DNA from 4 places in the Pandoraea morbifera genome. Region 3 is predicted to be linked to each of the others. Evidence: predicted binding sites of a transcription regulator. Region 3 holds the regulator's gene; each other region holds the start of a gene.

What was found. The regulator sigma-54, encoded in region 3, starts transcription at its own class of promoters, with help from an activator protein. The targets are predictions, from matches to a motif close to TGGCANGNAANCTGCTTT.
Region 1: the regulator sigma-54 is predicted to act here: its motif matches at 3,642-3,659, upstream of exaC (acetaldehyde dehydrogenase ExaC).
Region 2: the regulator sigma-54 is predicted to act here: its motif matches at 3,216-3,233, upstream of nirB (nitrite reductase large subunit NirB).
Region 4: the regulator sigma-54 is predicted to act here: its motif matches at 2,699-2,716, upstream of glnA (type I glutamate--ammonia ligase).

The regions. Positions count from the first base shown of each region.
Region 1 covers NZ_CABPSD010000014.1:92,181-97,695, forward strand. Annotated here, with positions in the region: gene PMO31116_RS19790 (UvrD-helicase domain-containing protein) at 1-918, shown strand, start outside; gene PMO31116_RS19795 (CreA family protein) at 986-1,456, shown strand; gene PMO31116_RS19800 (sigma-54-dependent Fis family transcriptional regulator) at 1,498-3,411, opposite strand; gene exaC (acetaldehyde dehydrogenase ExaC) at 3,713-5,233, shown strand; gene yiaY (L-threonine dehydrogenase) at 5,418-5,515, shown strand, end outside.
Region 2 covers NZ_CABPSD010000018.1:23,572-29,086, reverse strand. Annotated here, with positions in the region: gene aliB (cyclohexanecarboxyl-CoA dehydrogenase) at 1-7, shown strand, start outside; gene aliA (cyclohexanecarboxylate-CoA ligase) at 147-1,790, shown strand; gene PMO31116_RS21280 (acyl-CoA dehydrogenase family protein) at 1,858-3,027, shown strand; gene nirB (nitrite reductase large subunit NirB) at 3,403-5,515, shown strand, end outside.
Region 3 covers NZ_CABPSD010000002.1:417,457-422,971, forward strand. Annotated here, with positions in the region: gene PMO31116_RS05305 (KdsC family phosphatase) at 1-436, shown strand, start outside; gene lptC (LPS export ABC transporter periplasmic protein LptC) at 462-1,121, shown strand; gene lptA (lipopolysaccharide transport periplasmic protein LptA) at 1,118-1,816, shown strand; gene lptB (LPS export ABC transporter ATP-binding protein) at 1,839-2,609, shown strand; gene PMO31116_RS05325 (RNA polymerase factor sigma-54) at 2,704-4,191, shown strand; gene hpf (ribosome hibernation-promoting factor, HPF/YfiA family) at 4,328-4,681, shown strand; gene ptsN (PTS IIA-like nitrogen regulatory protein PtsN) at 4,918-5,373, shown strand; gene hprK (HPr(Ser) kinase/phosphatase) at 5,473-5,515, shown strand, end outside.
Region 4 covers NZ_CABPSD010000010.1:562-6,076, reverse strand. Annotated here, with positions in the region: partial or broken gene glnL (nitrogen regulation protein NR(II)) at 1-871, opposite strand, end outside; gene glnA (type I glutamate--ammonia ligase) at 1,188-2,603, opposite strand; gene PMO31116_RS16440 (rhodanese-like domain-containing protein) at 3,086-3,553, shown strand; gene PMO31116_RS16435 (LysE family translocator) at 3,670-4,287, shown strand; gene PMO31116_RS23755 (DUF4148 domain-containing protein) at 4,595-4,939, shown strand; gene PMO31116_RS16425 (hypothetical protein) at 5,161-5,400, shown strand.

The DNA of each region.
Region 1 (5,515 bases), on a different contig from region 3:
TTCGTTCGCGCAGTGTTCGCGCTGACGCTGCGCGCGCACGAGACCATCGACGAGCGCGAGCGCATGTCGGTCGCCGCGGTGCTCGGCATCTTCGCGAACATTCGTCTCACGCGCGATCAGTACCAGTTGACGGGAAAGCACCCCGAGCTGCTCGAACAGATCTACACGTCGTATCTGCTGGGCGCGCCGCAGCAGACGCCGGCGGCCAACATCGGACGCCTGATTCGCGAGCTGCGGGCCGACGCCGCCACCCTCACCGCCCGCGACGCGTTCCGACGCATCCGTCAATGCGTCGACTTCCAGTCGGTCGCCACACGCCTGTACGCCCGGCCCTACGACGTCGATCTCGTCGAGCGTTCGCTTCGCGCCTTCGCGTCGACGCTGCCGCAGGACGACACTCCGCTGGCCAGCTATTTCGACGCGATGATGGCGCGCCTGGCCGGCACGCGCCAGGGCCGTACAGCGGCGCGCATCACCATCGACACCGTCACCAACGTCAAGGGCCGGGAATTCGACCACGTCGTCATGCCCTACCTCGAACGCAACGAGTTCCCGAACCCGTTCGCGCCGCTGGAGAGCGAAAAGAACCTGTTCTACGTCGCGCTCACCCGCGCCAGAGCATCGATGTCGCTCATCACGCCCGCGGACGGCACACGGCAAAGCGGCTTCATCGGCTTGCTCGATCTGGCACGCACCACACCGCTCGCGGACGACGCGCTCGCGCGCAACATGGCGATGGTGCCCGACGCCCGGCCGACGCGGCGCTACCTGAGCGGAGACACCTATAGCGCGAAAGACGAACTCGCCAGACTCGGCGCCATGTACGACGCGGCACGACGCCAGTTGTACATCACCTCTGACATGGACCCCACGCCCTTCGAACAATGGCTTCGCGCGTCGAGCATGGGACGCGAGTAGAATCCGGCACGCAAGGGCACGGATTTGGCAGGCGACACACGCCTGCTCCCGCTGCCGGAGACAGGACATGTTCAAGAAGACAGCCGTCGCACTGACATTGGTGATCACCGCGGGTTGGGCCTATGCCGAGCGCATCGGCGACGTCAGCACCGCATTCAAGTTTCTGGGACCGGATCACAAGATCGTCGTGGATGCCTACGACGATCCGAAGGTCCGAGGCGTCACCTGCTACGTCTCGCGCGCGAAGACGGGCGGCCTGAAAGGCATGGTCGGCCTCGCGGAGGACAAGGCGGAAGCGTCGATTGCGTGCCGCCCGGTGGGACCGATCTCGTTCACCGGCCCGTTGCCGAAGGAAGAGGAAGTCTTCTCCGAGGGCATGTCGCCGCTGTTCAAGCGACTGCGCATCGTGCGCATGGTCGACAGGGCGCGCAATACGCTTGTCTATCTCACCTATTCCGACAAGCTCATCGACGGCTCGCCGCAAAACAGCGTGACCGCCGTGCCCGTGGATCGTGCAACGCCGATTCCGTCGAAGTAAGTCTGCAACGGATCGTCACCCGTCGCGACGATCCGGAGCACTCACCCCCGCAACAGGCCGAAGCGTCGGAGCTTGCGGTACAGCGTGTTGCGGCTCACGCCGAGCTTGCGCGCTGCGGCGCTGACCTGACCGTGACAGGCGTCGAGCGTGGCGCGCAGCGCCTGACGCTCCGCGGCTTCCAGCGGTGCCTCCGTCGGCCCCTCCGGCGCGCCGCCGGTCGCCATCGACCCGCGCGATTCGCGCAACGCTTCGGGCAAGTCGTCGACCGTGATCGCGCCCTGCTCGCTGAGCGCGACGAGCGTGCGAATGACGCTGCGCATCTGGCGCACGTTACCGGGCCACGCATAGGTGCACAGGCGCTCCAGCGCCTCGTCCGTGAGCGCGATGCGGCCTTGGGCGTCCGTTTGCGAGAGTAGCTGGAAGATCAGGTCACGCTTGTCTTCGCGCTCTCGCAGCGGCGGCACGCTGACCTCGAGACCGCTCAGGCGATAGAACAGGTCCTCGCGAAACTCCCGCGCGGCAATCCGCTCGGACAGGTCGCGATGCGTGGCGCTGAGCACGCGAATATCGAGCGCCACGGGCTCGCCGCCCCCAAGCGGCGACACCATGCGCTCCTCGAGCACGCGCAGCAGGCGCGTTTGCATCGCAAACGGCATGTCGCCGATCTCGTCGAGAAACAACGTGCCTCCGTTCGCCTGCCAAAGCTTGCCGTTCATCCCTTCCTTGCGGGCGCCCGTGAAGCTGCCGCCGACGTAGCCGAACAGCTCACTCTCGATCAGCGACTCGGGGATCGCCGCGCAGTTCAATGCGATGAACGGACCGCTGGCCCGCGCACTGGCGGCGTGCACCGCGCGCGCGAACACTTCCTTGCCGCTCCCGGTCTCGCCGCGGATGAGCACGGGGACGTCGTGGGCGAAGACACGGCAGGCCCGCGAGAACGCCTGTGCGAGCCTGGCATCGGCGAATGGCTTGACACGCTCGTCATGCAGCCGCGTGGACGCGCGTGGCGCACGTACCGAGCGCAGCGGCGCGCGCACCATCGCGAGCAGCGCCTCGCCGGTATGCGTGCGAATGGGCCAGCAGGTGCCGGGGGTCGGATGTGCCTGCGCGAACAGCGCGTCGAGCGGCTGCGCGAACCACCGGTCCACGCGAGTGCCGACGATGGCCTCTCGCGTCGTGGCGAGCCGGTTCAGCGCGCTCTGGTTGACGGCAAGCACCTGCCCAGCGTCGTCGAACGCGACCAGTGCCTGCGCAAAACCGCCAAGATGATCCGCCTGCTCCTGGAGTTGCAGGAGCCACTCATCGCGATAGTGCTGGAAGAAATACTCGCTCTCCACGACCTTGGCGGACAGGTTGACGAGGGCGAGCGTATGAAACTGGCTTTGGCGAGTGAGGTCGGCACGCGTCGAGGAAACATCGATCACCGCGAGCAGATCGCCGTGTGGCGCGAAGACGGGACTTGCCGTGCAGGTAAGCGGCGTATGCAGCGCACGGAAATGATCTTGCCGGCAGATGATGACGGGAGTGCGCTCGACCGCACACGTGCCGATGCCGTTGGTGCCTTCGCATGATTCGCTCCAGTCCGCGCCGGGCCACAGTCCGGCGCGATGAAAGTCGTCGCGCGTGCCGTCGTGGAGCCGCGAATCGACGATGACGCCGTCGGGCGCGGTCAGCAACACGGCCTGGTGCGGATTCATCAACTGTCGCTGCAAGCGTTCGAGCACCGGCATCGACACGCAGCGCAACTGCTCCATCGCGTTGCGTCGCTCGCGCAATTCCGACGACGCCAGCACGCGCGGCGCCATGCGCGCGCCCGGATCGAGCGCATGCGCGTCGAGGCAGCGGCGCCACGAGCTGGCGATGTTCGGGTCGGTCTCGGCGGTGCCCGGCGCCGGGCGCCCTTGCGCAACGCTCAGCACACGGCGCGCGTGTGCCGACTCGGTATTGACTGGCATTGGTCGTCTCCCCCTGCCGGATGATCTGCGGATCTCGTGTTCGTCCCTGAAGCATGTCGCATGCCGGGGGGGTTTGCAATGCGCTATGTCAATCGACGGGCAAAGGGCGATTGCCTGTCACGACGGTGAGACACCCCCGTCATCGCATGGCACAGATGTGTCACGGAATCGGCACACCCGGCGCCGGGCAGCGTACCGGCCATGCCCGTGGCGCCTGGCGCGCGCCGGGGTGGCCCGCGAATTGCTTGGGGGTGTGGCGTGGCCGCCGCGCCACCGACACGACAATATCCGGAGACACGACATGCGATACGCCCCACCCGGCACACCCGGTGCCCTGCTGTCCCTGCAACCGCGTTACGAGAACTACATTGGCGGCAAGTTCGTGCCGCCCGTGGAGGGACGATACTTCACCAACACGTCGCCGGTCACAGGCGGGGTGATCGGCGAGTTTCCCCGCTCCGGCGGTGCCGACATCGAGCTGGCCCTCGATGCGGCCCACGCCGCGGCGCCGCAATGGGGAAAGACCTCGGTGCAGGCGCGCTCGCGCATTCTGCTGCAAATCGCCGACCGGCTCGAGAGCCAGTTGGAGCGCTTCGCCGTGGCCGAGACGTGGGACAACGGCAAGCCCGTGCGCGAGACGCTCGCCGCCGACCTGCCACTCGCCATCGATCACTTCCGCTACTTCGCGGGCTGCATCCGCGCGCAGGAGGGCACGGCGGCCGAGATCGATGCCCACACGGCGGCCTACCACTTCCATGAGCCGCTTGGTGTCGTGGGTCAGATCATTCCGTGGAATTTTCCGTTGCTGATGGCGGCATGGAAACTTGCGCCCGCGCTGGCGGCGGGCAACTGCGTGGTGCTCAAGCCTGCGGAGCAGACGCCGCTCACGATCACGCTGTTTGCCGAGCTCGTGGGCGATCTGCTCCCGCCGGGGGTGCTCAACATCGTGCAGGGCTTTGGCAAGGAGGCGGGTGAAGCGCTGGCGACAAGCCGGCGCATCGCCAAGATCGCCTTCACGGGCTCGACCCCCATCGGCGGACAGATTCTCGCGCGTGCGGCCGCCAATCTGATTCCGAGCACGGTCGAGCTGGGTGGCAAGTCGCCGAACATCTTCTTCGACGACATCATGCGCGGCGAACCCGAATTCGTCGAAAAGGCGGCGGAGGGGCTGGTGCTCGGCTTCCTGAACCAGGGTGAGGTATGCACATGCCCGTCGCGAGCGCTCGTGCAGGAGTCGATCTACGAGCCGTTCATGGAAGTGGTCATGGCGCGTGTGTCGCGCATCAAGCGCGGCGATCCGCTCGACACGGAGACCGCGGTGGGTGCGCAGGCGTCGCAGCAGCAGTTCGACAAGATCCTCACGTATCTCGACCTCGCCCGCAAGGAGGGTGCCACGATACTCACCGGCGGCGGCATCGAGAGGCTCGATGGGCCGCTCGCCTCGGGCTTCTACATCCAGCCCACGCTGCTCAAGGGCGATAACCGCATGCGCGTGTTCCAGGAAGAGATCTTCGGGCCGGTGGTAGGCGTGACGACCTTCAAGGACGAAGCGGAGGCACTCGCAATTGCGAACGATACCGAGTTCGGCCTTGGCGCCGGGGTCTGGACACGCGACATCAATCGCGCCTATCGGATGGGGCGTGCGATTCAGGCCGGGCGCGTGTGGACCAACTGCTATCACCTCTATCCCGCGCACGCGGCGTTCGGCGGCTACAAGAAGTCGGGGATCGGGCGCGAGACCCACAAGATGATGCTCGACCACTACCAGCAAACGAAGAATCTGCTGGTGAGCTACGACGTCAACCCGCTCGGGTTCTTTTGAGCGTTCGCTCTATTCCTTGTCCGGTTTGCAGCAGATCAAGGACGCATCGCGCCGAGGGTGCGATGCTGTCCTCAGTGCTTGCAAGCGTTGATTCTGGACACCGCCGGCGCGTCCGGTCGGCATCGACGATGCCGTCGGCCGCGCGCGCGTTGTGCCCCTCACAGAGCAGATCAGGAGCATCACCATGAGCACGACCTTTTTCATTCCCGCCGTCAATATGATGGGTGTGGGTAGTCTCGACGAGGCGATTGCCGCCTTGCGTCAATATCAGTTCCGCCGCGC
Region 2 (5,515 bases), on a different contig from region 3:
CGTCTGAGGGCGCGAGCGGCCGGTTGCCGCTCGTTGCCAGTCGTCGCCAGTCGTTGCAGCGACGGCGCGGTACGACAGCAGATGCAGGACAGGCAGGCGCAAGACCATAACAACGTGAGCGTTGCGACAGCACAGGAGACGATGCGATGGAATTCGATGCGGTGTTGCTTCCGCCGAGGCGAGAGCAGAGCTTGGCGCGCGGCTGGTGGCCCGAGCGGACGATCAACGATGCGCTCGAGACGGCGCTCGCGGCCTCGCCGGACAAAGTGGCGCTCACGGCTGTCTCGACGGCCAACGGCGAAACGACGCAACTGACCTATGCCGCGCTTGCCGACGCAGCCGAGCGTCTGGCGCTCGGCCTGTGGCGACGGGGCGTGCGGCGCGGCGACGTCGTTGCCTGCCAGTTGCCCAACGGCTGGCCGTTCGCGGTGACCTACCTCGCCTGTGCCCGCATCGGCGCCGTACTCAACCCGCTCATGCATATCTTTCGCGAGCGCGAGCTTTCGTTCATGCTGCGTCACGGCGAAGCGAAGGTGTTCATCGTGCCGCATATGTTCCGAGGCTTCGATCATGCCGCCGTGGCGCGTGCGCTGCAGGCCGACCTGCCGGCGCTGGCACACGTGATCGTGGTCGGGGACGCCGCCTCGCCCGATGGCTTCGATGCCGTGCTCATGGCTGGCGAGCCCGCGGCCACCGACGACGAGCGCGACCGGATGCAAGCTTCGCGCGCGCGGCCCGACGACGTGATGCAACTGATGTACACGTCGGGCACCACGGGCGAGCCCAAGGGGGTGATGCACAGCGCGAACACGACGTTCTCGAACATCGGGGCCTATGCAGAGCGCATGCGGCTCGGCCGCGATGACGTCGTGCTGATGGGCTCGCCGCTCGCGCACCAGACCGGCTTCATGTACGGCCTGATGATGCCGATCCTGCTCGGGGCCAGCGCCGTCATGCTCGACGTGTGGGACCCCGCCACCGCGGTCCGCCTGATCCGCACGTATGGCGTGACGTTCACGATGGCGTCGACGCCGTTTCTTGCCGACCTGACGAAGGCGGTCGCGGCCAGTGGCGACACGGTGCCGACGCTGCGGGCGTTTCTCTGCGCGGGCGCGCCGATTCCCGGCCCGGTGGTCGAGCAGGCGCGCAAGGTGCTCGGTGCGAAGATCGTGTCGGCATGGGGCATGACGGAAAACGGGGCGGTCACGCTCACGCGCCTGGAGGATGACGACACGCGGGCGTCGACCACGGACGGCTGCCCGCTGCCGGGCGTGGAACTGCGTGTGGTCGATGCACAGGGGCGGGAGTTGCCGCAGGGCGAGACCGGACGTTTGCTGGTGCGTTCGTGTTCGAACTTCGGCGGGTATCTGAAACGCCCGCAGTGGAACGGCACCGACGCCGAGGGCTGGTTCGACACCGGTGACATGGCATGGCTCGATCCCACCGGCTACGTGCGCATCGCGGGGCGCAGCAAGGACGTGATCATCCGGGGCGGCGAGAACATTCCGGTCGTCGAGATCGAGGCGCTGCTCTACCGGCACCCGGCGGTGGCGACGGTGGCCATCGTCGCCTATCCGGACGAGCGCCTCGGCGAGCGCGCGTGCGCAGTGGTGGTGCCGCGCCCGGGGCAGTCGATCGACTTGCCGGCGATCACCGATTTCCTGGCGTCGCACAAGGTCGCGCGACAATACTGGCCCGAACGGATCGAAGTGCGCGACACGCTGCCGACGACGCCCACGGGTAAGATACAGAAATTCAAATTGCGCGAGATGCTGCACACGGGCGCGTGAGGACGCGTGAGGACGCGTGAGGACGCGCGCGGGCGCAGGCGCTGCATTCTTCAAGGATCGAAGGTCGATGACATCGAAAGGACTGGATAGCGAATCGTTCGAGCTGCTGCTCGCCGCCGTGCAACGTTTCATTCGGGAGCGGCTGGTGCCGGCCGAGAACGATGTGGAGGAGCGCGACGAAGTGCCCGCCGCGATCGTCGACGAAATGAAGGCGATGGGCCTTTTCGGCCTGTCGATCCCGGAGGAATTCGGTGGCATTGGCCTGTCGATGGCGCAGGAGGTGCGCGTGGCCTACGAATTCGGGCAGACGTCGCTGGCGTTTCGCTCGGTCTTCGGCACCAACGTGGGCATCGGTTCGCAGGGCATTCTGATGGACGGCACCGATGCGCAAAAGCATGAGCTGCTGCCTCGCGTGGCCAGCGGCGAGCTGATCATGTCATTCGCGTTGACCGAGCCGGATGCCGGTTCCGATCCGGCCGCGCTCAAGACGCGCGCCGTGCTCGATGGCGACACCTATGTGATCGATGGCGTGAAGCGCTTCATCACCAATGCGCCCCGCGCCGGAGCGTTCACGCTCATGGCCCGCACCGGCGGCGAGGGCGCGGGCGGCATCTCGGCGTTCATCGTGCCGGCCGACACGCCAGGGCTCTCGCTGGGCAGGCCCGACAAGAAGATGGGACAGCGCGGCACGAAGACCTGCGATGTGGTGCTGCAGGGCGCGCGCGTGCCCGCGACGAACATCATCGGGGGCGAGGCGGGCAAGGGATTCAAGACGGCCATGAAGGTGCTCGACCGGGGCCGTCTGCACGTGGCGGCGCTCGCCTGCGGCATGGCGCAGCGCATTCTTGACGAATCGGTCGCGTATGCGCGCGAGCGCAAGCAGTTCGGCCAGCGCATCGGCGATTTCCAGTTGGTGCAGGCAATGCTCGCCGACAGCCAGGCCGAGTTGTATGCCGGTTGGTCGATGGTGCAGGACTGTGCCCTGCGATACGACGCCAAACCCGCAGGCATGCGCGACGCCGACGTCAGCACGCGGGCGTCGTGCGCCAAGCTCTTCTGCACGGAAATGGTGGGGCGCGTGGCCGACCGGGGCGTGCAGGTCCACGGCGGCGCGGGCTACATCAACGAGTACAAGGTCGAGCGCTTCTATCGCGACGTACGTTTGCTGCGTCTTTACGAAGGCACGACGCAGATTCAGCAGTTGATCATCGGTCGCGCCCTGATGCAGGACGACTGATCGGCCCCCCCGCCCCTGTGCCGAACGGCGGCGCGCGCCTGCCTCATCGTGGTGCGCGTACGCCGGGCTCCGCAGCGCGTTGCACTGCTGCGGTGCAGCAGATTTCGCACGCCTTTCGGGTATTTCCCATAGACAATTCTCCTGTTCTGCCTTGTCCTGCAACGCGCTACGTGGGATCGGTCATCGCCTGGCACGCTTGTTGCGTTAGCGTCTAGGCCAGCGGCAAAGGCGTCGCAGGCAACGAATTCCGGTGCGACGTCAGGCGGGTCAGCTTGCGACGCACCCACAGGACAACGGCGTCCCTCCGTGCTGCGGCACGGTCGGACGCCGTTTTGTTTTTCGGGCGCTGCAAGCGCAGCAACAGGAGAAGACAGCATGCGCAAACCTCGTCTGGTCGTCATCGGCAACGGCATGGCCGGCATTCGTACGCTCGAGGAACTGCTCGAGATCGCACCGAACCAGTACGACATCACGGTGTTCGGCGCCGAGCCCCATCCGAATTACAACCGCATCCTGCTCTCGCCCGTGCTTGCGGGCGAGCAGTCGTTTGCCGACATCGTGCTTAATCCGCTCGACTGGTATGCGCAAAAGGGCATTACGCTGCATCTGGGCAAGGAGGTCACGCAGATCGACCGCCCGCGGCGCGTGGTGCGCTGCGCGGACGGCACCGAAGCCCCTTACGACCGACTGCTGATCGCGACCGGCTCCAGCCCGTTCATCCTGCCGGTGCCGGGCAAGGATCTGGCGGGCGTGATCAGCTATCGCGATATTCGCGACACGGAGACCATGATCGAGACCGCGCGCGTGAAGCGCCATGCGGTCGTGATCGGCGGCGGCCTGCTCGGCCTCGAGGCGGCCAACGGCCTGAAGTTGCGCGGCATGGACGTGACGGTCGTGCATCTGGCCGACACACTGCTCGAGCGCCAGCTCGACACCACGGCGGGCAAGCTGTTGCAGCAATCGCTCGAAGCCCGGGGCCTCGCGTTCCGGCTCTCGCACCAGACATCGGCCATTCTCGGTGACGACAACGGCCGCGTGCGTGCCGTGCAATTCGCGAACGGCGACGAAATCCCGGCCGATCTCGTGGTGATGGCCGCCGGCATCCGACCGAATACCTCGCTGGCCGAAGCGGCAGGGCTTTACTGCTCGCGCGGCATTGTCGTGTCCGACACGCTGCAAACCTACGATCCGCGCATCTACGCCGTGGGCGAATGCGTGAGCCACCGAGGCGTGGCGTATGGTCTCGTCGCGCCGTTGTTCGAACAGGCCAAGGTGTGCGCGAATCACCTCGCGCTCATGGGCATCGGCAGCTATCGCGGCTCGGTGATGTCGACCAAGCTCAAGGTCACCGGCATCGATCTGTTCTCGGCGGGCGACTTCCTGGGCGGCGAAGGCACGGAGGAGATCGTGCTCTCGGACCCGGCGAGCGGCGTGTACAAAAAGCTCGTGATCCGCGACGACAAGCTGGTGGGGGCATGCCTGTATGGCGACACCGCCGACGGCGCCTGGTACTTCAAGCTGCTGCGCGAAGGCCGCGCGCTGGGCGAGTTGCGCGAGCGCATCATGTTCGGCGAATCGAGCGTGGGCGACGTCGGTACGCAGGGACAGAATCGCGCGTCGGCCATGGCGGACACCGACGAGGTCTGCGGCTGCAATGGCGTGTGCAAGGGCACCATCGTCAAGGCCATCACCGAGAAGGGGCTCTTCACGCTCGACGAAGTGAAGAAGCACACCAAGGCGGCCAGTTCGTGCGGCTCTTGCGCCGGGCTGTGCGAGCAGATCCTGATGAGCACGCTGGGGTCGACCTACGATGCGGCGCCCAAGGAGAAGGCCGTGTGCGGCTGCACGGACCTCTCGCATGCCGACGTGCGCCGCGCCGTGCGCGAGCACCGGCTCACCACGCATCGCGCCGCCTTCGATTTTCTCGAATGGCGCACGCCGAACGGGTGCGCCACATGCCGCCCGGCACTGAACTATTACATGCTGAGTACGTGGCCGAAGGAGGCCGTCGACGATCCGCAAAGCCGTTTCGTGAACGAGCGCGTGCACGCCAATATCCAGAAGGACAACACCTTCTCGGTCGTGCCGCAGATGAAGGGTGGCGTGACGAACCCCGGCGAGCTGCGTCGCATTGCCGACGTGGCGGACAAGTACCGGATTCCGATGGTCAAGGTCACCGGCGGCCAGCGCATCGATCTGCTCGGCGTGAAGAAGGAAGACCTCGTCAATGTCTGGCGCGATCTTGGCATGCCGTCGGGGCACGCCTACGGCAAGTCGATCCGCACGGTGAAGACGTGCGTGGGCAGCGAGTTCTGCCGCTTCGGCACGCAGAACAGCACGCAGATGGGGATCGATCTGGAGACGATGCTCGCGAACATGTGGTCGCCCCACAAGGTGAAGCTGGCGGTATCGGGCTGTCCGCGCAACTGCGCCGAGGCGGGCATCAAGGATGTGGGCGTGATTGCCGTCGATTCGGGATGGGAACTCT
Region 3 (5,515 bases):
CCCGTCCGGCGAACTCATCAAGACCTTCGACTCGCTCGACGGCCACGGCATGAAACTGCTGGCCGAAGCCGGCATCGTCACCGCCATCATTACCGGTCGCCAGTCCGACATCGTTGCCAAACGCGCCGCGGACCTGCGTGTCGAACATGTCTACCAAGGCGTACGCGACAAGCGCGAGGCGTTCGAGGACCTGTGCGGCAAGTTGTCCGTGACGGCCGACGTCTGCGGCCACATCGGCGACGACTGGCCGGACCTGCCGGTGCTCACGCGCGTGGGCTTCGCCGCCTGCCCGGCCAACGCACACGCCGAAGTGAAAGCGCGCAGCCACTGGATCGCCGCCACGCGCGGCGGCGACGGCGCCGTGCGCGAACTGTGCGACTTCGTCCTGCGCGCGCAGGGGCGTTACGACGCCCTGCTCGCGGACGCCCTCGCCTGACCGCGCCGAAGGAGCCCATCCCCCCATGGCCATTCAACGCGTCTCGCCTGCTTCGCTGATCGCGATCGCCGTGCTCGCCGGGCTTGCCGCCGGCACGTACTGGCTGGTGCAGCGCACGCTGCCCTCGGACGCCGATCGCGCACCGTACGTCAAGCAACACATCCCCGACTACTATGCCGACGACATGGTGATCTCCATGCTCTCGGCAAGCGGCATGACGCAATATCGCGTCAACGCCGATCACATGACGCACTTCGAGGACGACCAGACCACCGCGATGACGATGCCCGCCGTGCGCGCGTTCACCCCGGATCAGCCCGAAGTGACTGCCACCAGCAAGCGCGGCACGCTCAACGCCGACATGTCGGTGGTGGATCTGTACGACGACGCCGTGGTGGTGCGCCAGGCCGGCCCGCGCGACCCGGAAATGCGCGCACTCTCGGAACATTTCCAGGTGCTCGTGAACGAAGACATCGTCCGCACGGAAAAACCCGTCCAGCTGTACCGCGGGATGTCCGTGATGTATGGCGATGGCATGATTTTCAATAACATCTCGCGCGCCGTACAATTGCTCGGCAACGTGCACGGCACGATCCAGCCGGCGGAACTGGGCAACAAGTCCCCGGCACCGCCCGCCACGCCCGGCGCGCCATCCCAGACCAAACAGGGCCCCAAGACCCCATGATCGATCGCCGCAATCCGCGACCCGCTTCCCTTTCGCTGCGCGCCCTGCGCTCGCTGGCCGCCGCCTTCGCCGTGCTCGGCGCCCTGGCGTCGCCGCTCGCCCATGCCGAACGCGCCGACCGCGACAAGCCGCTCAACATCGAGTCGGATCACATGAGCTACGACGACCTCAAGCAGGTCAACATCTTCACGGGCAACGTGACGATGACCAAGGGGACCATCCTCCTCAAGGCCGATCGCGTCGAAGTGACTCAGGATCCCGAGGGCTACCAGTACGCCACCGCCTACTACAAGCCGGGCGGCCCCCTCGCCTACATGCGCCAGAAGCGCGACGGCCTCGACGAATATATCGACGGCTGGGGCCAGACGATCTACTACAACGGCAAGACGGAAGTCGCCACGCTCACCACGCAGGCCACGCTCAAGCGCCTGGCCGGCGGCACGCGCGTGCTCGACGAAATCCATGGCAGCGTGATCACTTACGACACGTACAACGAGGTCTATACCGCGAACAGCGGTGCCGATCAGGTCAACGCCAACAATCCGAACGGCCGCGTACGCGCCACGCTCGCGCCGCGCAATGCGACGGGCGCCGCACCCGCGACCGGCGGCCCGGGCAGCAAGCCGGCCGCAGCCCCCAAGGGCGATCTGCCGCCGCTGTCTCCCTCCAAAAGCATCGGGAATCCGCGTGAGTAATTCTGCCAACAACGCCTCGACCATCAACCCGGGCGCCGGGCCGTCAGGCAAGCCGAGCGCGCTGGTCGTGCGCTCGCTCAAGAAGCAATACGGCGCGCGCACCGTCGTGAAGGACGTGTCGCTGGACGTGAAAAGCGGCGAAGTCGTGGGATTGCTCGGCCCCAACGGCGCGGGCAAGACGACCTCGTTCTACATGATCGTGGGGCTCGTGCCCGCCGACGACGGCGAAATCCAGCTCGATGGCAACCTGATCAGCGAATTGCCGATTCACGAGCGCGCCCGCATGGGGGTCTCGTACCTGCCGCAGGAAGCGTCGGTGTTTCGCAAGCTTACGGTCGAGGACAATATTCGCGCCGTGCTCGAACTACAGGTCGACGCCCAGGGCAAGCCGCTCAAGCGCGACGAGATCGAGCGACGCATCGAAGCCCTGCTCGACGAGCTCCAGGTGAGCCATCTGCGCGAGAATCCGGCCATGTCGCTCTCCGGCGGCGAACGCCGCCGCGTGGAAATCGCCCGGGCGCTGGCAACGCAACCGCGCTTCATCCTGCTCGACGAGCCGTTTGCCGGCGTCGATCCGATCGCCGTGCTGGAAATCCAGCGAATCGTGCGTTTTCTGAAAGATCGGGGCATCGGTGTCCTGATCACCGACCATAACGTGCGGGAAACGCTCGGTATCTGCGATCACGCCTACATCATTAGCGAAGGCTCGGTGCTCGCCGCAGGCACCCCCGATCAGATCGTGGCCGACGAGAGCGTCCGGCGCGTGTATCTGGGCGAGAATTTCCGGATGTAAAGCAAATTTTTCGCATGTAAACCCTGCCACCGATAGGGCGCCGGGCCGGTTCCGCTGGCGTGACAAAGCCTCTACAATGAAGGCGAGACACGCTATGAAACCGACTCTTCAACTCCGCACCTCGCAGCACCTGACCCTCACGCCGCAGTTGCAGCAATCCATCCGGTTGTTGCAACTGTCGACGCTCGAACTTCAGCAGGAAGTCGAGCACGCCCTCACCCAGAACCCGATGCTCGAACGCGAGGACGACTGGCTCGCGGGCTCGGTACGTGTCGGCACGGACGGGTCGCTGCGCAACGAGCGCGGCACGTCGGCGAGCAGCGGCAGCGAAGGCCCCGAGTCGGCCAACGGCCATGACGAAACCCGCGAGCTCGACGGCCAGACCCGCTTCGACGACAGCAACCAGGACAGCGGCAGCGATTGGAGTCTTAACGATTTCGCCCGCTCGGGCAGCGCCTCAGACGACGACGACAACGCGCGTCCGCAGTTGCATGTCGATCACCCCAACCTTCGCGAACACCTGCTCGCGCAGTTGCGCCTGACCAAGGCCGGGCCGCGCGATCGCGCGCTCGTCGAATTCCTGATCGAATCGCTCGACGAAGACGGCTACCTCGGTACCATGCTCGACGAAATCCAGGCGGACATGCCGGAAGAGCTGGCGCTCGAGACCGAAGAGATCAACGCGGCGCTCGCGCTGCTGCAGAGCTTCGATCCGGCCGGTGTGGGCGCGCGTACGCCGTCCGAATGCCTGCGTCTGCAGTTGCAGCGCCTTCCGCCAAGCAGCGTGCGCACGCTCTCGCTACGCATCGTCTCGGATCACCTGGAACTGCTCGCCGCACGCGATTACACGCGTCTGCGTCGCCTGCTCGGCGTGAGCGAGGACAGTCTGCGCGCGGCGCATCACCTGATTCGCTCGCTCGACCCGTTCCCCGGCGCGGCCTATGGCTCGCCGCAGGCCGATTACGTGGTGCCCGACGTGCTGGTGCGCAAGCAGGGCAGCAACTGGATCGCCGAACTCAATCCCGAGGTCATGCCGCGACTGCGCATCAACGAGATGTACGCGCGAATTCTGCGAAACAACCGCAACGATCCGGGCACCGGCAATCTGCAGCAGCAGCTCCAGGAAGCCCGATGGCTGATCAAGAACATCCAGCAACGGTTCGACACGATCCTGCGTGTCGCGCAGGCGATCGTCGAGCGACAGAAGAACTTCTTCACGCATGGCGAAATCGGCATGCGGCCCTTGGTTTTACGCGAGATTGCTGATACGCTGGGTTTACATGAATCCACGATTTCACGGGTGACAACCAGTAAGTACATGCTCACTCCATTCGGGACTTTCGAGCTCAAGTACTTCTTTGGTTCGCACGTGGCCACGGAAGCGGGCGGCGCAGCGTCATCGACGGCCATCCGCGCACTCATCAAGCAACTCATAGGAGCAGAAGACCCGCAGAGCCCCCTTTCCGACAGCCGTATCGCGGAACTGCTGGCAGAGCAAGGGTTCGTGGTGGCGCGGCGCACTGTCGCGAAGTACCGCGAGGCCATGCGAATCCCCGCAGTCAACTTGCGCAAATCTTTGTAGTACGGTCCTGGTGCGCCATGTTGGCTCGCTGGGGCGTTACGCCGCAGTGCGACATTGCGTCACGCCAATGGCTCTCATCAGCCGGCGTCGCTCGTGACGCGGCCTGCACTTCGGCATTTCAGCAAGGAGAGCAGCTATGAATCTGAAGATCAGTGGACATCATCTCGAACTCACGCCGTCGCTGCGCGAATTCGTCGTCAACAAGCTCGAACGCGTGTTGAGGCACTTCGATCAGCTCATCGGCGCCGAGGTGATCCTCTCTGTCGACAAGACCAAGGAGAAGACCGGGCGCCAGATCGCCAGCATCACGGTGTATCTCAAGGGCAAGGAAATTTTCGTCGAGAAGTGTGACGAGAATATGTACGCTGCCATCGACAAGCTGATCGACATGCTCGACCGCAAGGTAATGCAATACAAGGACAAGGTTCAGGATCACGGCCGCGAGGCACTCAAGCACCAGCAACCTCCAGAGGCGGAACCGCTGCAATAAGTCCATCCGGGAGAGGTCGTCGCATTGACCGACACTGACGAGAAGCCGCACGGAACCTCACGCGCGAACCTACGTCTGTCATAAGTCTGGCATCACCCACCGCGGGGCCGTTGAACGGCCCCTTTTGTATGGTCCCGACGAGTTCCGCGCGTTGGCGCGGGCGCAGCGACGGGTGGTCTATAATGCGAGGTCAATCGGGGGTTGGAGGGCGACTACGCGTTCGCCCGTATTACAAGATGAATCGTTTAGTCAAACTCTTACCTGCGTCCAACATCCTGCTTGGACTGTCCGTCACCAGCAAGAAGCGCGTCTTCGAGCAAGCCGGGCTGCTCTTCGAGAGCAATGCCGGGCTCACGCGCGCGCTTGTCACCGACAATCTGTTTGCGCGCGAGCGTCTGGGCTCGACCGGGCTGGGGGAAGGCGTGGCGATTCCGCACGGCCGGATCAAGGGCCTGAAGCATCCGATGGCCGCCTTCGTGCGCCTGGCCGACCCGATTCCGTTCGAAGCCCCCGACGGCCAGCCCGTCTCCCTGCTCTTCTTCCTCCTGGTTCCGGAACAGGCAACCCAGCAGCATCTCGAGATTCTGTCCGAAATTGCCCAGTTGCTCTCCGATCGCTCGATGCGCGAGACATTGACCACGGCGCCCGACGCCGAAGTCATTCACGCCGCGCTCGCGAACTGGCAGCCCTGAGCCCGCAAGGGCTCGCCGATTTCCGCCGATATTCACGGGTATCGCCGCAAAGACAGACGAATTCCGTAGCTCCCACACCCAACCGAACGAGGCGACGCGGTGGAACTGACCGGCATCAACGCGCAGAGCATATTCGACGACA
Region 4 (5,515 bases), on a different contig from region 3:
CGTTGTCGATCACATGCAATTCCAATGCCAGCTTGTGCAGTCGCTTGGCAATCGTGATCTTTCGCGCCACGCGCGTGCGCAACACGATGCGTGCATCGCCGCGCGCGATCTGCTCGCGCAAGGCTTCCGCACCGTTGCGCACGATGTTGAGCAACGCCTGAATGAGTTGCTCCTTGTCACCACGAAAATCCGGCAGGCTCACGTCGTAATCCCGCTCGATCGACAGGCCCTGCGGGAACTCCGCGAGCACTACCGAGCGCACGCGCTCGCAGACCTCGTGAATGTTCACGTCGGTGGCGATGTACGGATGCCGGTGAGGTTCGAGCAGTCGGTCGACCAGCGTTTGCAACCGGTCGGACTCCTTGATAATGACCTGCGTGTACTCGCGCAACTCGCGCTGGTCCAGCTCGAATTCAAGCAACTGCGCCGCCCCGCGAATGCCGCCCAGGGGGTTCTTGATCTCATGCGCCAGATTGCGAATGAGCTGCTTGTTCATCAGCGCCTGATCGATGATGCGTTCTTCGCGCTCGTTTTTGAGCTTCTGCTCGTTCTCGATCAGCTCGACGATCACGAAATCGGGGGCCGACTCGGGAGCCGCGACGATCGCGTGTGTGTGCAAAGGCTCCTGCGCGGTGCGCTCGAGCACCAGATCGAGGCGTGTGGTCTGAAAGCGGTTGGCAATGAGGTCGACCATCGTCGACGCGAGCACCTCGCCATTCGTGAACACGTCGTTCCACGTCATCTGCGACAGCGAGCGGCGCGAGAGCGCGAGCAGGGCCTCGGCCGCCGGGTTCGCGAAGACCACGCGCAGCGAGTGCTTTTCAAGCACGAGCAGCACGGTGGGCAAGGCTTCGAGGCCGGGCAGGATGCCGGTGGCCAGGAGCTTTGCCTCCCACGGATCGACACTCGCGGGCAACACAGACGCCTGGCCAGGCACGGCGCCAACGCCGGGAGGCGCGTCTTCAGTGGCAGGCGCGTGTGGACTTGCAGTCTGCCCTTTCGCACCAGCGCGGACACTTTTCATCAAGGATCGGGGCGATAGGTTCATGATCCGCTACGCTGGAATTCGCCTTGCGGCGACGGATAAAAAAGGGGGACGGCCGCGGCCATCCCCCCTTGCATGTCGAGCATGACGGTCGGCCGCTGGCGTTCCGTCATGCCGGCGCATTCCCTGCGCAGCGATTCGATTACAGCGAGTAGTACAGTTCGAACTCGAGCGGGTGCGTGGTCATGGCCACTCGGCGCGCTTCGTCCGTCTTCAGTGCGATGTACGAATCGAGCATGCCGTCGGTGAACACGCCGCCGCGCGTAAGGAACTCGCGGTCTTCGTTCAGATACTCGAGGGCCTGTTCGAGGCTCGCGCACACGGTCGGGATCTTTGCATCCTCTTCCGGCGGCAGGTCGTACAGGTTCTTGTCGGCAGCCTCGCCCGGATGAATCTTGTTCTGCACGCCGTCCAGGCCGGCCATGAGCATGGCCGAGAATGCCAGGTACGGGTTGGCCATCGGATCCGGGAAGCGCGCTTCGATGCGGCGGCCCTTCGGGTTGGCAACGTACGGAATGCGGATCGAGGCCGAGCGGTTACGGGCCGAGTAGGCCAGCTTCACCGGCGCTTCGAAGTGCGGCACGAGACGCTTGTACGAGTTCGTCGACGGGTTCGTGATCGCGTTCAGGGCACGGGCGTGCTTGATGATGCCGCCAATGTAATACAGCGCGAACTCCGACAGACCGCCGTAGCCGTTACCGGCGAACAGGTTCTGGCCGTCCTTCCAGATCGACTGGTGGATGTGCATGCCCGAGCCGTTGTCGCCAACGATCGGCTTCGGCATGAACGTGGCCGTCTTGCCGTAGCTGTGCGCCACGTTGTGCACCACGTACTTCAGGATCTGCGTCCAGTCAGCGCGCTGAACCAGCGTCGAGAACTTCGTGCCGATTTCGTTCTGGCCCTGGCCTGCGACTTCGTGGTGGTGGACTTCCACGGGCACGCCGAGTTGCTCGAGCAACAGGCACATTTCCGAGCGCATGTCCTGGAACGTGTCGACCGGCGCGACCGGGAAGTAGCCGCCCTTCGTGCCCGGACGGTGGCCGGTGTTGCCGCCTTCGAAGTCTTGCGACGACGACCACGGGGCTTCTTCCGAGTTGATCTTCACGAACGTGCCCGACATGTCGGTCTTCCACTGGACCGAGTCGAAAATGAAGAATTCCGGCTCCGGACCGAAGAAGGCGGTGTCGCCCAGGCCCGTGCTCTTCAGATAGGCTTCGGCGCGCTTGGCGATCGAGCGCGGATCGCGGTCATAGCCCTTGCCGTCGGCCGGTTCGATCACGTCGCAGGTCAGCACCAGCGTGCTTTCTTCGTAGAACGGGTCGACGTACGCGGTGTTCGCGTCCGGCACCAGCAGCATGTCCGAGGCTTCGATGCCCTTCCAGCCTGCGATCGACGAACCGTCGAAAGCGTGGCCGCTCTCGAACTTGTCCGCGTCGAAGTGCGACACCGGCACCGAGACGTGTTGTTCCTTACCGCGCGTGTCGGTAAAGCGGAAGTCGACGAACTTGACGTCCTCTTCCTTAACCAGATTCATCACATCTGCCACAGATTTGCTCATGCTATCTCCCGAAAGATTCAATCTGGCGCTGCTGGCGCTCATCGCCCGCGTCGCCGCACCCTCTTAACGAACTCCGTGTTCGGATTCGCCTGTGTTAAGCAGGAAGCGTGCCAATGCTGCATCGACTCGCCTCGCATCATCCTCCCCCCCTGATTTCTAAGGAAATAATCGATTCTGGTGCGACCAGCGCCGAATTCCCGCTTGTGGACCGCGATTCTCCATTTCGGTGCGTCACGCCACAAAACATCCCCGATATGGTGCATTCTTGGATTATGCACCTTTTCGGTGCTGCCGTCGGTCACCGACGATCCGAAGTTGTGCAGCGACTCGCACCGTCCGGATGCGCGATACCGCGCCACGCCTTTGCACGTCCGCCTCACGCCCACCGCCGGGCGACATTTGTCCGATTCACGGAATGCGCACCTCCCGCAAAGTGCACGCTAGAATGAAGGACAACCTTCGACCAGCGAGATCACAGCAATATGACAAGCGCCAAAGCCATTCTCGAACAAGCCGAACAACGCCGTGCCACCGGACAACTCGCCTACGCCGGCGCGGTGACGCCCGAAGAAGCAATGGCGCTGCTCAATGCCGACGCGAACGTGCGTCTGATCGATGTGCGCACCCGCGCCGAACTCGACTGGGTGGGCCGCCCGCAAGTGCCGGACGGCCAGTACGCCAACGTCGAATGGGTGCGGTATCCGGGCGGCGTGCCCAACGAGCATTTTCTGGAGCAGTTGACGTCGCAGGCCCCTGACAAGCATGCACCGTTGCTGTTCCTGTGCCGCAGCGCCGCGCGCTCCAAGGCGGCTGCCAAGGTCGCGTATGAGGCCGGGTTCACGAAGTCGTTCGACATCCTTGAAGGCTTCGAGGGCGACAAGGACAGCGCCGGCCACCGCAAGCACGTCAGCGGCTGGTGCTTCCGCAATTTGCCCTGGATCGGCGCCTGAGACGCCCGAGTTACCGTAACAGCGACGGGCGACGGCACGCGCGGGTAATCGTCGGGGCCCCGTGAGCGCCCCCTTCCGAATCAAACGGATCGTCATCACCGCGAGGAGACACCGCGATGGACTGGACACATTTGCTGACTTTCGCCCTGGCCCTGTTCGTGGGCGCAGGCACGCCCGGGCCGGGCATCGCCGCGATCGTGGCGCGCGTGCTTGGACGCGGCACGCAAGGCGCGGTCGCCTTTTCCGCCGGTGTCGCGATCGGCGACGTCGTCTGGCTCACGCTGGCCGTGCTCGGTGTGGCCGCGTTGGCGCACACCTTCTCGGGCGTTTTCCTGGCGATCAAGTACGCGGGTGCCGCCTATCTCCTCTACCTCGCCTGGAAGATGTGGCACGCACCCGCCATCGCGCCCACCGAGCCGTTGAGCGCCGCGCCGCGAGAACAATCGTGGCGCCTGTTCCTTGGCGGCCTGTCGGTGACCATGGGCAATCCGAAGGTCGTGGTGTTTTACTTTGCCCTGCTGCCCAACCTGCTCGACTTGCAGCGCGTCACGGCACTCGGTTACCTCGAAGTCGTCGGCGTCACCCTCACGGTGCTCGCCATTGTGTTCGGCTCGTACATCGCGCTCGCCGCACGGGCGCGACGACTGCTCAGCTCCGCGCGCGCGGTGCGGCGCCTGAATCGCGCGACAGGCACGGTCATGGCAGGCGCCGCCGTCGCGATCGCCACGCGCTGACAACGCGTTGCGGTCGCACCGGGGACGCGTTGCAGAAGTCAGGCCTGCGGTTGCCGCAACCTCGATATTCCCATGCGCAGAGCAAAAGAACGCCACCGCCGAGGTGGCGTTCCTTTTTCGCATGGCGTCCGCCTGCATTATTGCGATTTACGTAATGATTCCTTGGCGCAATCGCTGTTTTTCTGCGATAGCCGAACCCCTATCCTGCTTTCAACGGCCACAGGCAATGCATACCGCACCGTCTCCAGCGAGGTGCCGGTACCGATGCACTGCCCGCCCGCAGTCGAAGAAAACAGGAAAACTCATCATGAATCGCCAACGCATTGCCTCAGCCCTGATGTCGGCCGTGCTGATCACCGCCGCCGGGAGCGCCTTTGCACAGTCAGGCCGAACCAGCGACGCATACCCCGAAGGTTCGCAGTTCGCCTGGATCGCACAAACGTCATCCGCCTCGCCCGCCTCGCAAGTGTCGCGCGAACAAGTGCGCGAGGAACTGGCCGAAGCCCGCGCACAAGGTCTCATCCCGCAAAACGATTACGAATACCCGGCGTTCCCCGATCGCGCCACTGTGCCGGCGAAGACCCGCGCGCAGGTATACGAGGAACTGGTCCGCGCGCGCCAGAACGGCGAGATGCGGCACTCGAACCCCTGAATGTTGTCTGCCACGGCATCGCCGTGCACTTGCGGCCCCTCGCCGTGTCGCCGTACCCCGGTGGCGCGGCATGACGCGCACAGGCAGGACGGCATCGCCGGCCTGTGTTGCGTCACCTCGTTTCCGACACCGACGTCGAGCGTAGCCCTCCACTTGTCTTGACCTGCCCGGACTGCGTGCTACCATGCAGCCGTTTCAATTTGCATAGACAGGATCATCCGGTGAGTCAGATCGAATTCGATATCGAGTGGACCGAACGTGCGGCCAAGAAGGCTGAACGACTCGTCCCCAAGGGCACTCCTCTCGCGTTGCCACCGATCGAATGCATGCCGGCCGAAGGCGACGTGCTGTTCCTCGGCCAGGGCGACAAGAAGCAACCGTTCATCGTGGTGGAACGTCAGTACCATCACGAAGGCGAAGACGCGTGGACCATCATTCTGATTCTCGATCTGCCCGAGTAACTTCGAATCGTAGAATCATCCGGGCAAGACGTTGGCGAAACGCCGGCACGGCAGCCGAAAAAGGCAACGCATCGGAAATTTCGTAACGCAAGCACGCACGGCGCGGCCACTGGGG